3 regions of the Lysinibacillus sp. IITD104 genome follow, and region 2 is predicted to be linked to each of the others. Evidence: riboswitches for the same ligand, from Rfam matches in the RefSeq annotation. Region 2 holds a riboswitch; each other region holds the start of a gene.

What was found. A riboswitch is a leader RNA that binds a small molecule or an ion and turns the genes downstream of it on or off. The one in region 2 is predicted to bind lysine.
Positions count from the first base shown of each region.
Region 1: linked by a shared signal. The riboswitch ahead of V1L66_RS06940 (aspartate kinase) and the one ahead of V1L66_RS11940 (transporter substrate-binding domain-containing protein) in region 2 are both predicted to bind lysine.
Region 3: linked by a shared signal. The riboswitch ahead of V1L66_RS21665 (amino acid permease) and the one ahead of V1L66_RS11940 (transporter substrate-binding domain-containing protein) in region 2 are both predicted to bind lysine.

Region 1 is NZ_JBAHYH020000001.1:1,368,099-1,372,718, reverse strand. Features, by position in the region: gene sdhA (succinate dehydrogenase flavoprotein subunit) at 1-314, opposite strand, end outside; gene V1L66_RS06950 (succinate dehydrogenase cytochrome b558 subunit) at 381-989, opposite strand; gene V1L66_RS06945 (YslB family protein) at 1,262-1,696, shown strand; gene V1L66_RS06940 (aspartate kinase) at 1,795-3,021, opposite strand; lysine riboswitch at 3,144-3,321, opposite strand; gene uvrC (excinuclease ABC subunit UvrC) at 3,429-4,620, opposite strand, start outside.
Region 2 is NZ_JBAHYH020000001.1:2,348,045-2,352,664, reverse strand. Features, by position in the region: gene V1L66_RS11950 (2-oxoglutarate dehydrogenase E1 component) at 1-959, shown strand, start outside; gene odhB (2-oxoglutarate dehydrogenase complex dihydrolipoyllysine-residue succinyltransferase) at 1,051-2,310, shown strand; lysine riboswitch at 2,651-2,837, shown strand; gene V1L66_RS11940 (transporter substrate-binding domain-containing protein) at 2,957-3,814, shown strand; gene V1L66_RS11935 (amino acid ABC transporter permease) at 3,985-4,620, shown strand, end outside.
Region 3 is NZ_JBAHYH020000001.1:4,285,976-4,290,595, reverse strand. Features, by position in the region: gene V1L66_RS21680 (nitric oxide synthase oxygenase) at 1-404, shown strand, start outside; gene V1L66_RS21675 (hypothetical protein) at 475-1,005, shown strand; gene V1L66_RS21670 (MFS transporter) at 1,073-2,281, opposite strand; lysine riboswitch at 2,460-2,636, shown strand; gene V1L66_RS21665 (amino acid permease) at 2,719-4,182, shown strand; gene V1L66_RS21660 (response regulator transcription factor) at 4,335-4,620, shown strand, end outside.

The DNA of each region.
Region 1 (4,620 bases), 980 kb from region 2:
CGGTTGAACATAACACCCATACGGTCCATTAAGTGAATAATGCCAGGTGCTGCATCACACATACCTTTTACTGGTGGTTGGTTCGCTAGGAAGTCCCCACCATATACTGTATCATCAAAGTGGATCCATGGAGAATCCCCTTCACCTTTAGTATTTACCGCACCATTAATTCCGCCTTGCGCACAAACAGAGTGTGAGCGTTTTACAGGAACTAATGAGAATAAATCAACTTCAGTACCAACTTCAGCTGCTTTAATCGTTGCCATCAGACCGGCAAGACCACCGCCGACAACAATTATTTTGCTTTTCGCCATGATTATTTCTCACTCCTCTTAAAAAATTGCAATGATTGCATGTGCTCTATCGTAGCTTCTATTGAATTATACGAAAGCTAAAATAGCAGCCACACCAACTACACTTAGAATTACGAAAAGAATGTTTGTTACGTAAGTAGCGATCTTTTGAGACTGAGGAGATTGTGTAATACCCCAGCTTACTAGGAATGCCCATAAACCGTTAGATAAGTGGAAAGTTGCTGATAAAATACCAACAATGTAGAATCCAAGCATGAATGGATTAGCAACGATATTCGCCATCATGTCGTAATCAACGTGTGTGCCAAGTGCTTTTTGAATACGAGTTTGGAAAATATGCCATGCAATGAATATCACTAAGAATACACCAGTAAAACGTTGTAAAGAGAACATCCAGTTACGGTACGTGCTGAAACGTCCTGTGTTTGGTGTAGCAGTGAATGCAATGTAGACACCATAGAATGCGTGGAACATTAATGGAATATAGATGACAATCCATTCAACTAGGATAAGGAATGGAATCTTTTCCATTACTGCGGTAGCATCGTTGTAACTTTCTGCCCCGCCTGTTGCTGTAAAGTTAATGAACAGGTGCATCGTTAAAAACAGACCTACTGGAATGATCCCAAGTAGAGAATGTAAGCGACGCCATAAAAACTCTCGATCTTTCGACAAGACTGTTACCCCCCTTAGTACTTAAAATAGCACAACAAAAGAAGTCATCATTTTGTAAATGATACTTCATTGACTGTGTATTTCATCATGGTACAATATTATGACATGTTTATTGTACTCTCAAGAGCTACGAGCGTCAAGGCAACTCGGAGTTTTTCATAGAGCTTATTAAAGAACTAATCTAGTACATGATGCGTCGTTTTTTCTCGAAAAATCTATCATTACTTTATTACCGTTAAATTTTAAGAAAATTCTAAGAAAGAAGGATAACAATGTTAAACACTCCATCTCCTACAATCTCATCATTTGGCTATGAGATCATTCGTGATCATATTCTATCTTCTATACTCGGTAAACATGAAGATGATGTCCTTTATTGGGCAGGTAAGGAGCTTGCTCGCAAGTTCCCATGTAAAAGTCAAGATGAACTTATCGCATTTTTCGCAGATGCCTGCTGGGGTACATTAGAACTCATAAAGGAATCAAAAGATGGACGCATTTTCCAGTTGACAAATGACCCTGAAATTCTGCAAATTAAGCAACGTAGCTTTAAACTTGAAGCAGGATTTATAGCAGAGCAAATTCAACTAGCGAAAGGCTACCTGACAGAATGCTATAATGAAAAACGGGAAAAGCAACAATACGTCATGTTTACAGTCAAATGGGATGTTAAAGAACGTATTATGAATACCATTCCCTTAGAATAATTAAAAAGGATTGTCTCCCATTAAAGAATGGGAGGACAATCCTTCTTTTTTCTTCCTTTTATTTCGGTCAATTACATAAAATGCTGTTTCTTCTATTATTATATGTAAAGTGCTTGCTCTAAATTAAACTCATCATGGAGAGCATTAGCTGCTTTGATCATATCATCCTGTGGGACAACAACGGACACTTTTATTTCAGAGGTACTTACCATTTTTACAGGGATATTTTCACGACGTAACCGATCAAACATACGAGCAGCAACGCCTGGATTAGAAGCCATGCCTGAACCTATGATAGAAACTTTTGCTAGCCCAATTTCGAAGTCAGCAAAACTAAATCCGAGTGATAATTTACTTTCCTCTAACACACGTAATGCTTCCGCAAATTCCTCTTTTAAAATGGAAAACGATACAGTTGGCTTCAACCCATCAATAATGGCTTGGACAATTATATCTACATTAATACGGTTCTCTGCAAGAACCGTAAATATGTCTGCTAATGAAGCATTGGAAAAAGCATCATACCCTACTGTTAAACGAATAATATCCGATTCAAATGCCACACCACGAACGACTAAATTTTTTTCCATTTCTACTTCCTCCTTCAATAAAGTGCCTACTGATTCAACTAAACTTGAGCGTATAATAACAGGCATTTGAAATTTCTTCGCTAACTCCACCGCACGTGGATGTATGATATGAGATCCTAAGTTAGATAATTCCAACATTTCATCATAGGATATTTCCTGTAGCTTTTGGGCATTTGTAACATAACGTGGATCTGCTGTATAAACACCGTCCACATTTGTATACATATCAACTCTCTCCGCTTCCAATGATACAGCAAGTGCTACAGCTGCTGTTTCAGCTCCACCTTTCCCAAGCATGGTAATATTGTGCTCTTCGTCAATCCCCTGTTCTCCTGCAATGACTACAATTTGTCCCTGTGTAAAGTGTTCTTCCATTCGACTAACATCTATATAGTCGATTCGTGCATGTCGATACATACCGTCCGTATGTATACCAGCTTGCCATCCAGTTAGAGACACAGCATTATAGCCTGCTTCCTGTAAGGCGATGGCTAATAAAGCACTAGATAATTGAGAGCCTGTTGACAAAACTGCATCTAATTCTCGTTTCGATACATCGTCTGTTAGTTGATGTACCATCATTTTCATCTCTTTCAAAGTGAGTCCCATCGCTGCAACGACCACCACTACATCAAAACCTTTGTCCTTTTCAGCAATCGCTTTCCGAGCAGCCTCTTGGATTTGTTCAGTGGAACCTAATGCAGCTCCTCCAAACTTCATCACGATTTTAGCCATTCTTTCGTTCTCCCTTCCAGTTCATGTATTTCACCTAATTATGGGTTTCTAGAAAAACTAAAAGGCAGCCTCCACATAACGTGAAAGCTGCCTATAACATGTACAATAATCGTAACTTGCGCATGTGTGATAGCTCTCCGAAACGTTTAGAATCGACAGTCTTACATTTCTTAAATGCAAAACCAGTACAGCAATGGAACAACAATACTGTACTTCGGCAAGCTCCCCTTTCACACAATATCTTTGGATTTGTCCATCCTCCATCGTGTTACTCTTGAACCTTGCACCTCTATCATCACTTTAAAGTGAATGTATTCAATTCATTAAGCTTTAGCGTAAACAAACTAGTCACGCAGTTGGCTCTCCATAACATTGAAAACAATGTTATTTATAACCATAGCACATGCCTATTCCTTTGACAATGATTGTTGCTGAAAATAGCTAAAAATTTGGCTTGCTAAATTAGCGGGCATCCCAGCCTCCTGTAATGCTAGCTCGCTCGCCTCTCGAATTTTTTTGACTGAACCGAAATGTTTTAGCAACTGTTGCTTTCGTTTTGGTCCTACCCCTTCAATATGATCTAATACAGATTGAATGGCATGCTTCTCATGCTGTTGACGCAAGAATGTAATAGCAAAGCGGTGAACTTCGTCTTGAATTCGTTGTAATAAATAAAAGCCATCACTTGTACGTTTCAAGCTAATCACTTCTGGTGGATCACCAAACAATAGCTGAGATGTATTATGCTTATCATCCTTTGCTAAACCAGCAATCGGTATGACAAGACCTAGCTCATCTTCTAGTACTTCACGGGCTACTTCCATTTGCCCCTTACCACCATCAATTAAGACTAAATCTGGTAATGGGAGACCTTCCTTTAAAACACGTATATAGCGACGACGTATAACCTCCTGCATTGCACCGTAATCATCATGCTTGGCTGCTGTACGTGTTTTATATTTTCGGTATTCCTTTTTCGCAGGCTTCCCATCAATGAACACTACCATGGCAGATACTGCATCCGTTCCATGCATATGACTATTATCAAAAGCTTCAATTCGTAAAGGTGTACTAATACCCATTGCTTCACCAAGTGCCTCACAAGCACCAATGGTACGTTCCTCCTGGCGTTCTATTAGCTGGAATTTAGCTGCCACAGCAATTTCGGCATTTTTGGTTGCTAATTCAACCAATTCCTTCTTTTGACCTCTTTTCGGTGTAAGCACTTTGATCTCTAATAATTCAGTTAAGATAGCTGCATCAATGGCTTGTGGAATAAAGATTTCTTTTGGCTTAATATGCTCTGGTTTTTCATAAAAGCGTCCAACAAAAGTTAAAAATTCATCCTCTGCATCTTGATAGATCGGGAAAATCGAGACATCACGCTCTATCAGCTTACCTTGGCGCACAAAGAAAACCTGAACACACATCCATCCTTTTTCCACTGCATAGCCAAATACATCTCGATTTGTTGTATCACTTGAAACTATTTTTTGTTTCTGCATAACCGTATCAATATGGGCAATTTGGTCTCGGAATTCCTTCGCTCGCTCAAATTCCAGATTTTCTGCAGCTGCTAGCATTTTAGCTTCAAGCTCT
Region 2 (4,620 bases):
TCTCTCAACGCCATTTAGTACTGCATGATAAAAATAACGGCAATGTCTTCACACCACTACACCATATTTCTGGTGCGAACGCATCCTTTACAGTACACAACTCTCCACTGACTGAAGCTGGGGTAGTAGGCTTTGAGTATGGTTACAACCTAGAAAACAGCCATGTACTAACAGTATGGGAAGCACAATTCGGTGACTTTGCGAATATGGCACAAGTGATGTTTGATAACTTTATTTCAGGGGCACGCTCTAAATGGGGTCAAAAATCTGGTCTAGTTATCCTTTTACCTCATGGTTATGAAGGTCAAGGTCCAGAGCACTCTTCAAGCCGTATGGAACGCTATTTACAAATGTCAGCAGAAAATAACTGGTTTGTAGCGAACTGTTCAAATGCAGGAAACTACTACCACTTATTACGCCGTCAAGCAGCATTATTAGGTACAGAAGGGGTACGTCCACTTGTAGTCGTATCACCAAAATCATTATTACGTCACCCATTAGCTGCGGCGAATGCTGAGCAATTAGCAAATGGTTCATTCCAAGAAGTGATTGAGCAACCAGGCTTAGGGGCTAAAGCAGAAGCTGTAGAGCGTATCGTTTTAGGTACAGGTAAAGTGATGATCGACTTAGCAGAGCGCGTGAAAGACGGCGAAGGCTTCGATCACCTACACATTATTCGTGTAGAACAACTTTACCCATTCCCAAAAGAGCAAGTTGCTGGTATCATTGCTAAGTATCCTAATGCAAAAGAGATCGTTTGGGTACAAGAAGAACCGAAAAACCAAGGCTCATGGAATTATGCATTAGAAACATTATATGAACTTTCAGAAGGTAAAAAGCTTCGCTATGTAGGCCGTCCTGCAATGAGCTCAACTTCTGAAGGGGATGCAGATTCTCATAAAGCAGCACAAGCAGCTCTTATTGAAGAAGCGGTTGCTGAGCCAGTAAAGGTTAAATAATCACATATTAATTTTTGAAACCGGGCTACTTGCCCTTAAGCAGTAGCCCTTCTATGTGCGTCATGCACGTTAACCAAAGGAGGAAATGAAAGTGGCTGAAATTAAAGTCCCTGAATTAGCAGAATCGATTACAGAAGGTAGTATCGCACAGTGGGTAAAAAAAGTGGGCGATCGCGTTGAAAAAGGTGAATTCATCGTTGAACTTGAAACAGATAAAGTAAACGCTGAGATCATTTCTGAAGAAGCAGGTGTATTAACACAAATTTTAGCTGAAGAAGGCGATACTGTACTAGTTGGTCAAGTTATCGCAGTAGTAGAAGCAGGCGAAGGCGCAGCAGCAGCTCCAGCAGCGGCAGCACCAACTGAGGCAGCACCTGCACCAGCAGCGCCACAAGCCGCAGCAGCACCAGTTGCAGCAGCTCCAGTAGTAGAAGAAACTTCTGGTGAGCGTGTAGTTGCATCTCCAGCAGCACGTCGTCTTGCACGTGAAAAAGGTATTGACCTTGCCGCGGTATCTCCAGTAGATCCACAAGGACGTGTACGTGTACAAGATGTAGCAGCTCATGGTACAGCACCAGCTGTAGCACCAGCAGCACCTACATCAGTAGCAACTTCAGGTGGCCCAGTAGTGTTCACACCAGCAGCTAATTCTGACCGTGTAACAATTGAAAAAATGAGCCGTCGTCGCCAAACAATTGCAAAACGTTTATTAGAAGTGAAACAATCAACAGCAATGTTAACAACATTCAACGAAATTGACATGACAAACATCATGGCACTTCGTAAACGTAAACAAGAAGAGTTTGTAAAAGCAAACGACATCAAACTTGGTTTCATGTCATTCTTCACGAAAGCTGTTGTTGCAGCACTGAAAAAATATCCATACGTAAACGCTCAAATCTCTGGCGATGAAATTCATTTAAATAACTTCTTTGATATCGGTATTGCTGTATCAACTGAAGAAGGTTTAGTCGTACCAGTTGTACGCGATGCAAATAGCAAAAACTTTGCAGAAATCGAAAAAGATATCGCTAACTTAGCGACAAAAGCTCGTGATAAAAAATTAGGCTTAAATGACATGGCTGGTGGATCATTCACAATCACAAATGGTGGTGTATTCGGTTCATTAATGTCAACACCAATTATGAACGGTACACAAGCTGGTATTTTAGGCATGCACTCAATTGTTAACCGTCCAGTTGCAGTAAATGGTGAAGTTCAAATCCGTCCAATGATGTATGTAGCACTTTCATACGATCACCGTATCATCGATGGTAAAGATTCTGTAGGATTCTTAAAAACGGTTAAAGAATTAATCGAAAATCCTGAAGATTTATTATTAAATTCATAATCCCATTAAACCCTGCGAACAATGTTCAGCAGGGTTTTTTGTATGACGAAAGGTACTGACCGATTCTAAGCTTGAAAGAGTACGAATGTTACATCGTTTAGAGGAGCAAAGAAAGAAAAAAACGCAACTTTTCTCACATATAGAACATACTCTATAATAAATATTTGTTGTAATTTTCAGAAATATCAACAAAAGTTCAACGATTTAAAGTGGAAGCAGAACGCACAATATCCTAATATTGTCATTAGTCAGAAAAATGTTAAAATCGTCTTGACGAACATATTAGTTTTATAGTAGTATCTAAATATCAATTAAATAAACAAACCTCACGAATTGTTACCAGTGAGGTAGAGGCGCGGTATTTATTAGTTCATTGTTGAGTACAAGCAAGCGAAGACGCAATGAAGAAGGAAATATCGCCGAAGTATAAAAGGAGCTCGTACTTTTATACTGGGTCTGCAGTGAATAAGTGCAGGACTGTCCTAGTAAATGGATTTCCAGATTTACTAGGTTGTGCTATCTCGGAAACATGGAAATTATAGTGAGGATTTGGGCAACTGTCATAAAAGGTAAGACCTAAGTTCAATATACTTAGGTCTTTTTTAGTACAGTTGTCTTATTTTTTTACAGAAAAGGGGAGTTTTTCATGAAAAGAAAATGGTTGTTAGTAATGATCTCTATCATGACAGCAATTGTGCTAGCTGCATGTGGCACAAGTGACAAAAAAGAGGGCGGTTCAAGTGATGCTGGAACTGACAAAGAAGAAGGCGGCGGTGAATTCCGAATCGGAATGGAGGCTGGCTACCCACCGTTCAACTGGACACAGCAAGACGATGCAAATGGCGCAGTGAAAATTGCGGATAATGCAGAGTATGCAGGTGGCTATGATGTACAAATGGCAAAGAAAATTGCTGAAGGTTTAGGCAAAGAGTTAGTCATTGTTAAAATGGAGTGGGACGGATTAGTTCCAGCGCTACAATCGAACAAAATTGATGCAATTATCGCAGGTATGTCACCAACAGAAGAACGTAAGAAAACAATTGATTTTACAGAAAACTATTATACTTCTGATTTTGTTATGGTTATTAAAAAAGGTAGCAAATATGAAGACGCAAAATCGATTCAAGACTTCTCAGGTGCTAAAATTACATCACAATTAAATACATCTAACTACACAGTGATTGACCAAATTAAAGGTGTAGAAAAACAAACGGCAATGGAGAGCTTCCCAGCAATGCGTGTGGCTTTAGAAGCAGGTAAAATTGATGGCTATGTAGCTGAACGTCCAGAGGGCATTTCCGCTTCTGCTGCCAACGATAAATTCACATATGTAGCATTTGAAGAAGGCTTTGATACAGACCTATCAAATACTTCAATTGCTGTAGGCTTACGTAAAGATGACGCAAATCGCGAAAAAATCAATGAAATCCTAAAAGGCATTTCAGAAGATGATCGTCAAGCGATTATGGAAGAAGCTATTTCTCAACAACCCGCAGCACAATAATGACATGGCACGGACTAGCAACTAGTCCGTGCATGATCATTTCATCATTATCAAAATGAGAACCTCTCTACATAATGATAATGTCCTAGCGTGACAAATCATAGAATGGTAGAAAGAGCTAGGGCACAAAAGAAATAAGCAAGCAAGATGACATTGTTAGGAGGAACATCATGAGTCTTGAATGGATACTTTCAATTATTGAAAACAACTGGCAAATGTTTTTACGAGGTGCGTATTATACGTTACTGATTTCGAGTATTAGTACAATTATTGGTGCATTTATCGGATTTTTCATCGGAATTATGCATACGATTCCAGTTCGTAAAAAAGGTGTGAAATTTTATAGCTTAAAGCTCATTAATTTTATACTGACATGCTATGTTGAATTTTTCCGTGGTACACCAATGATTGTACAGGCTATGGTTGTCTACTACGGATTAGATATCGCATTCGGTATCGATATGCACTTTATTACAGCAGGTATTTTAGTCGTTTCCCTCAATACAGGGGCTTATATGGCAGAAATTGTTCGTGGCGGTATTGTCTCCATTGATAATGGTCAATACGAGGCAGCATCAGCAATTGGCATGAATCACTTCCAAATTATGCTTCATGTTGTCTTACCACAAGTAGCGCGTAATGTTTTACCAGCGACAGGTAACCAATTAATCATGAATATTAAAGATACAGCCGTATTAAATGTCATTGGGGTAACGGAATTATTCTTCCAAACAAAATCAATTTCGGGTAACAACTTCCGTTACTTCGAATCATTCTTCGTTGCATGTGTTCTTTACTTCATCATG
Region 3 (4,620 bases), 1.9 Mb from region 2:
ACTTTCAAGCAGCCCCATTTAACGGATGGTATATGGGAACAGAAATCGGTGCACGCAATTTAGCAGATCATGAGCGCTATAACATGCTACCTGCTATTGCAGAAATTTTTAATCTAGATACAACTAAACAAGCATCACTTTGGCGTGATCGTGCATTAGTCGAACTTAATATTGCTGTTCTTCATTCATTTAAAGAAGATGGTGTGAGCATTGTTGATCATCATACAGCGGCTCAGCAGTTTAAATTGTTTGAGGAAGCAGAAAAAACAGCAGGTAGAGAAGTTACAGGCAACTGGACATGGTTAATCCCGCCACTTTCGCCTGCAACGACTCATATATTTCATAAACCCTATGTAAATATATATCATACACCAAATTATTTTTATCAAAAACCATGCTATTAGAGTAAAGGAACTGTTTACTTTCAATAGTTAATTATCCATTCGTTATACTTTCGATGAGAGAGGGCTTACTATGTTAGATCAGCAAATTCCCAATATCCCATGGAGACAATTGACAACACCTTATGGTAGAGGTACAGCTATTCCTCAGCTGATTGAACAGGAGCAATACACACAGCTAACTGAGTTAATTGAACATCAAGGTACACTGTGGCAGGTGACACCATGGGTTTTGCTTATTCTTTTAAAAAAGCTTAAAAGTAAAAAAATAGAGGATGTCTCCTTACAAGAATTACAGTTATATTTAGCTGTGGCACATGCTATTACGAAGGATTATCTAGACCCAACCAATACTGTTGAAAATATGCAGGAGCTATTAAAAGTCAACTATTTATGGAGAGAACATGAGGACAATGATGAGCAGGAGTGGGAGGAAGAAACGCCAAAGGGCTATGAGCAGCAAGCTTTTATAGGCTATTACTATTATAGTTATAAGCTCTTACAAGAAGCTGTTCCTATTTTTTCTGCTATAACAGCTCGTAATAATGAAGAATCAGATTACCTTGCTGAATTGCTAACATTACTCCAGCAACTCGACAATTAAGTAATGTGGAAACACTATATAGAAATAGAGCAGATGGAGGAAGTCGATCCACCTGCTTTATTTAATTTTAATGCACATATTCATCCTTAGAGGCTCTCATTGAGCAAAAGAAGAGTAACATTGCCACAACGACAAAGAGCCATCCCGCAATATTCCAGCCACCAAATAAATCATGCAAGAAGCCAAAAAGAATAGGACCGATTGCGGCAAATAAATAACCCAAAGATTGGGCAAAGCCTGATAAATCTGCTGCTTCAAATGCAGTACGAGTGCGGAGAGTGAAGAACATCATTGCTAGAGCGAATGAAGAACCACCTGCTAACCCTAGAAGAACCATCCATAGTACTCCAAGACTTGTCCATTCCATGACAACCCCAACAAAGCCTACTAAATAGAAGGAAGTAAACATCAATACAAGTGGGCGTTGAGAAGTCATTTTGCCTGCAATAATAGGCACTGCCAAGGCCATTGGTACTTGTGAGAATTGCATGATTGAAAACATCCAGCCAGCTTTATCAGGTGCTAAACCTTGAGCAATATAGATTTCAGGTATCCAAGCTGCTGTTGTGTAGAATAATAAAGACTGTAAACCCATTGCCCCTGTGACAGCCCAAGTAACAGGTGATTTCCACAGAGGTGTACTGGTCTTTTTAGATGTAGTAACTGGTTCCGGTTTATTTGACTTTAGTTGAGGTATCCAAATTAAGATTGTAACTAGAACAAGTATGAGTGCAATGGATAGCGCCCCTTGCCAGCCTAACGATGAATTAGCTATAGGATAGCTAATACCAGCACCAAGGCCAGCAGTAAAATTCATGGACATGGTGAAAAAGGCCATCAATAAACCAACATGATATGGAAATTTCAATTTTAATAATCCAGGAATTAATACATTTCCAAAAGAAATGGCTACGCCAATTAACACAGTACCCAATAGAAGTAATTCTGTTGTACCAAGTGAGCGTAGGACAATCCCTAAGGCCAAGAGAAAAGTGGATAAAAATAATGTTAGCTCGAGCCCTAATTTGCGTGCTACAACTGGCGCAAATGGAGATATAATAGCAAAAGCCAGCAATGGAATAGTTGTTAGAAAGCCTGCCAATACATTAGATATCCCTAGATCTTCACGGATAAAGGATATAATTGGGCCAACAACAGTTAGTGGCATTCGTAATGTAGAGGCTATAAAGATAACGCCAAAGACTAAAAGTAAGGTTGTTCCTTTCCAGCTAATTTTTTTACTTGGAAAACTAGTGGAATGATCATTTGTAGTCAAAATAAAATCCCCCCTAATAATAACCATTCTAATTGAACTACTATAACACTTTATCACACTATTAAAAATAGTAGAAGATTCATAAAATACAGAACATTTCCCGTTGTATTGAAATGTCTATGGTCTTATGTTAGTATAATAAACATCATAAATTTAATAATTATATGCCTCATGTTTGTATTGAGGTAGAGGTCGCGATATTTATAAGTATGCTAATTGAAATGACAAGCATTGATGAAATTAGCTGAAAGGAAATATTGCCGAAGTGTGAGGGGACTTGAAAACCTCATGCTGGGGCTGTCTCCGAAAGGAACAGAACTGTCACGTTTGCACAACGTGTTGAGCTATCATGTAAGAAAAACTGAGGATTAACGTAGCCATCACAGTGTATATGTGATGGCATTTTTTTGCCTCATAAATAGGAAGGAAGCTATATCGTGAGTGAAATAAAAGTAAATCAGTTCGGACATAAAGCACCGAAGCTGAAAAAAGAATTAAAAAGTCGTCATATCACAATGATTTCTTTAGGCGGTACAATTGGTACGGGGCTATTTTTAGCCAGTGGTGGTGCTATTGCTCAGGCAGGACCTGGAGGAGCATTGCTTGCCTATGCTTTAATCGGTATTATGGTGTATTTTTTAATGACAAGCTTAGGGGAAATGGCTGCTTATATGCCATCATCAGGTTCATTTAGTACGTATGCAACCAAATTTGTAGATCCCGCTTTGGGCTTTGCATTAGGCTGGAACTACTGGTATAACTGGGCAATCACCATTGCTGCAGAAATTGCTGCTGTATCATTAATTATGAAATATTGGTTTCCAGATAGCTCATCAGCACTTTGGACAGTATTATTTATTGCTGTTGTACTGACGTTTAATTTACTATCCGTAAAAAGTTATGGTGAAAGTGAATATTGGTTTGCCATGATTAAAGTAGCAACGGTCATTGTTTTTATTATCATTAGCTTACTAATGATTTTTGGTATTTTAGGTGGGCAGGCTCCTGTAGGTTTCACTAATTTCTTTATTAGTGATGGGCCATTCCATGGTGGCTTCCTTGCCACATTTGGTATTTTCCTAGCAGCTGGATTTTCATTCCAAGGAACAGAATTACTTGGAATTACAGCAGGTGAAACAGATGATCCTGGTAAAAATATTCCGAAGGCTGTTAAATCTGTATTTTGGCGTATTATTTTGTTTTATATTTTAGCGATTGGTGCAATTGGGATGTTGATTCCATTCACAGATGAACGTTTATTATCAGAAGATATCGCAGTCTCACCGTTTACACTAGTGTTTGACCGCCTAGGTATTGCCTTTGCTGCTTCATTAATGAATGCCATTATTTTAACGGCTATGCTGTCAGCAGGAAATTCAGGACTATACGCATCTTCTCGTATGCTATGGCAATTAGCAGTGGATGGACATGCACCTAAATTTTTCTCAAAGCTAAGTCGTCGAGGTATTCCGATTTATGCACTTATGGCAACATTAGCTGTAGGCTGTTTAGCATTTTTGGCATCCTTCTTTGGTGATGGAGTGGTTTATATCTGGCTATTAAATGCTTCTGGAATGTCTGGCTTTATTGCATGGCTAGGTATTGCATTTAGTCATTATCGTTTCCGCCGAGCGTTTGATGCACAGGGCTTAGATCCAAAGTTATTACCTTATAAAGCTAAATTATATCCATTTGGACCATTATTTGCTTTTACTGTTTGTATGATCGTAGTCATTGGACAAAATTACACAGCCTTTACAGGTGAAAAAATAGATTGGTACGGTATCCTTGTTTCGTATATTGGGATTCCACTATTTTTAGCATTATGGTTGGGCTATAAAATAAAGCACAAAACAAAAATGCTTCCACTTAAAGATTGTGATTTAAAAGTTGAAGATTAATTAATAGAGCTGTTCTGTAAACCAAAAAGTGATGGTTTATAGGGCAGCTTTTTTTTAACACTCATGAACAAAATCTCTCCAATTAAACATCATAAATATGGTAATGTAATATACATATGGAAATTGGGTTTTAGTAGGAGAGGTGCATGATAATGCAAAAGCATATTTTACTGGTAGAAGACGATGAAGCCATTCGTGAAATGGTTGAAAATTATTTAACTATGGAAGGTTTCAATGTCACAACCGCGATCAATGGTGAAGAGGCATTACAAAATTGTTTGCAAAATACCTTTGATTTGGTCATCTTAGATATTATGATTCCTAAACTAAATGGATTGGAAGTATTAAAGATTATTCGAGAGCAGGCAGCACTTCCTATCATTATTATGTCTGCCAAAGACAGTGATGTTGATAAAGCACTAGGCTTAGGATTAGGGG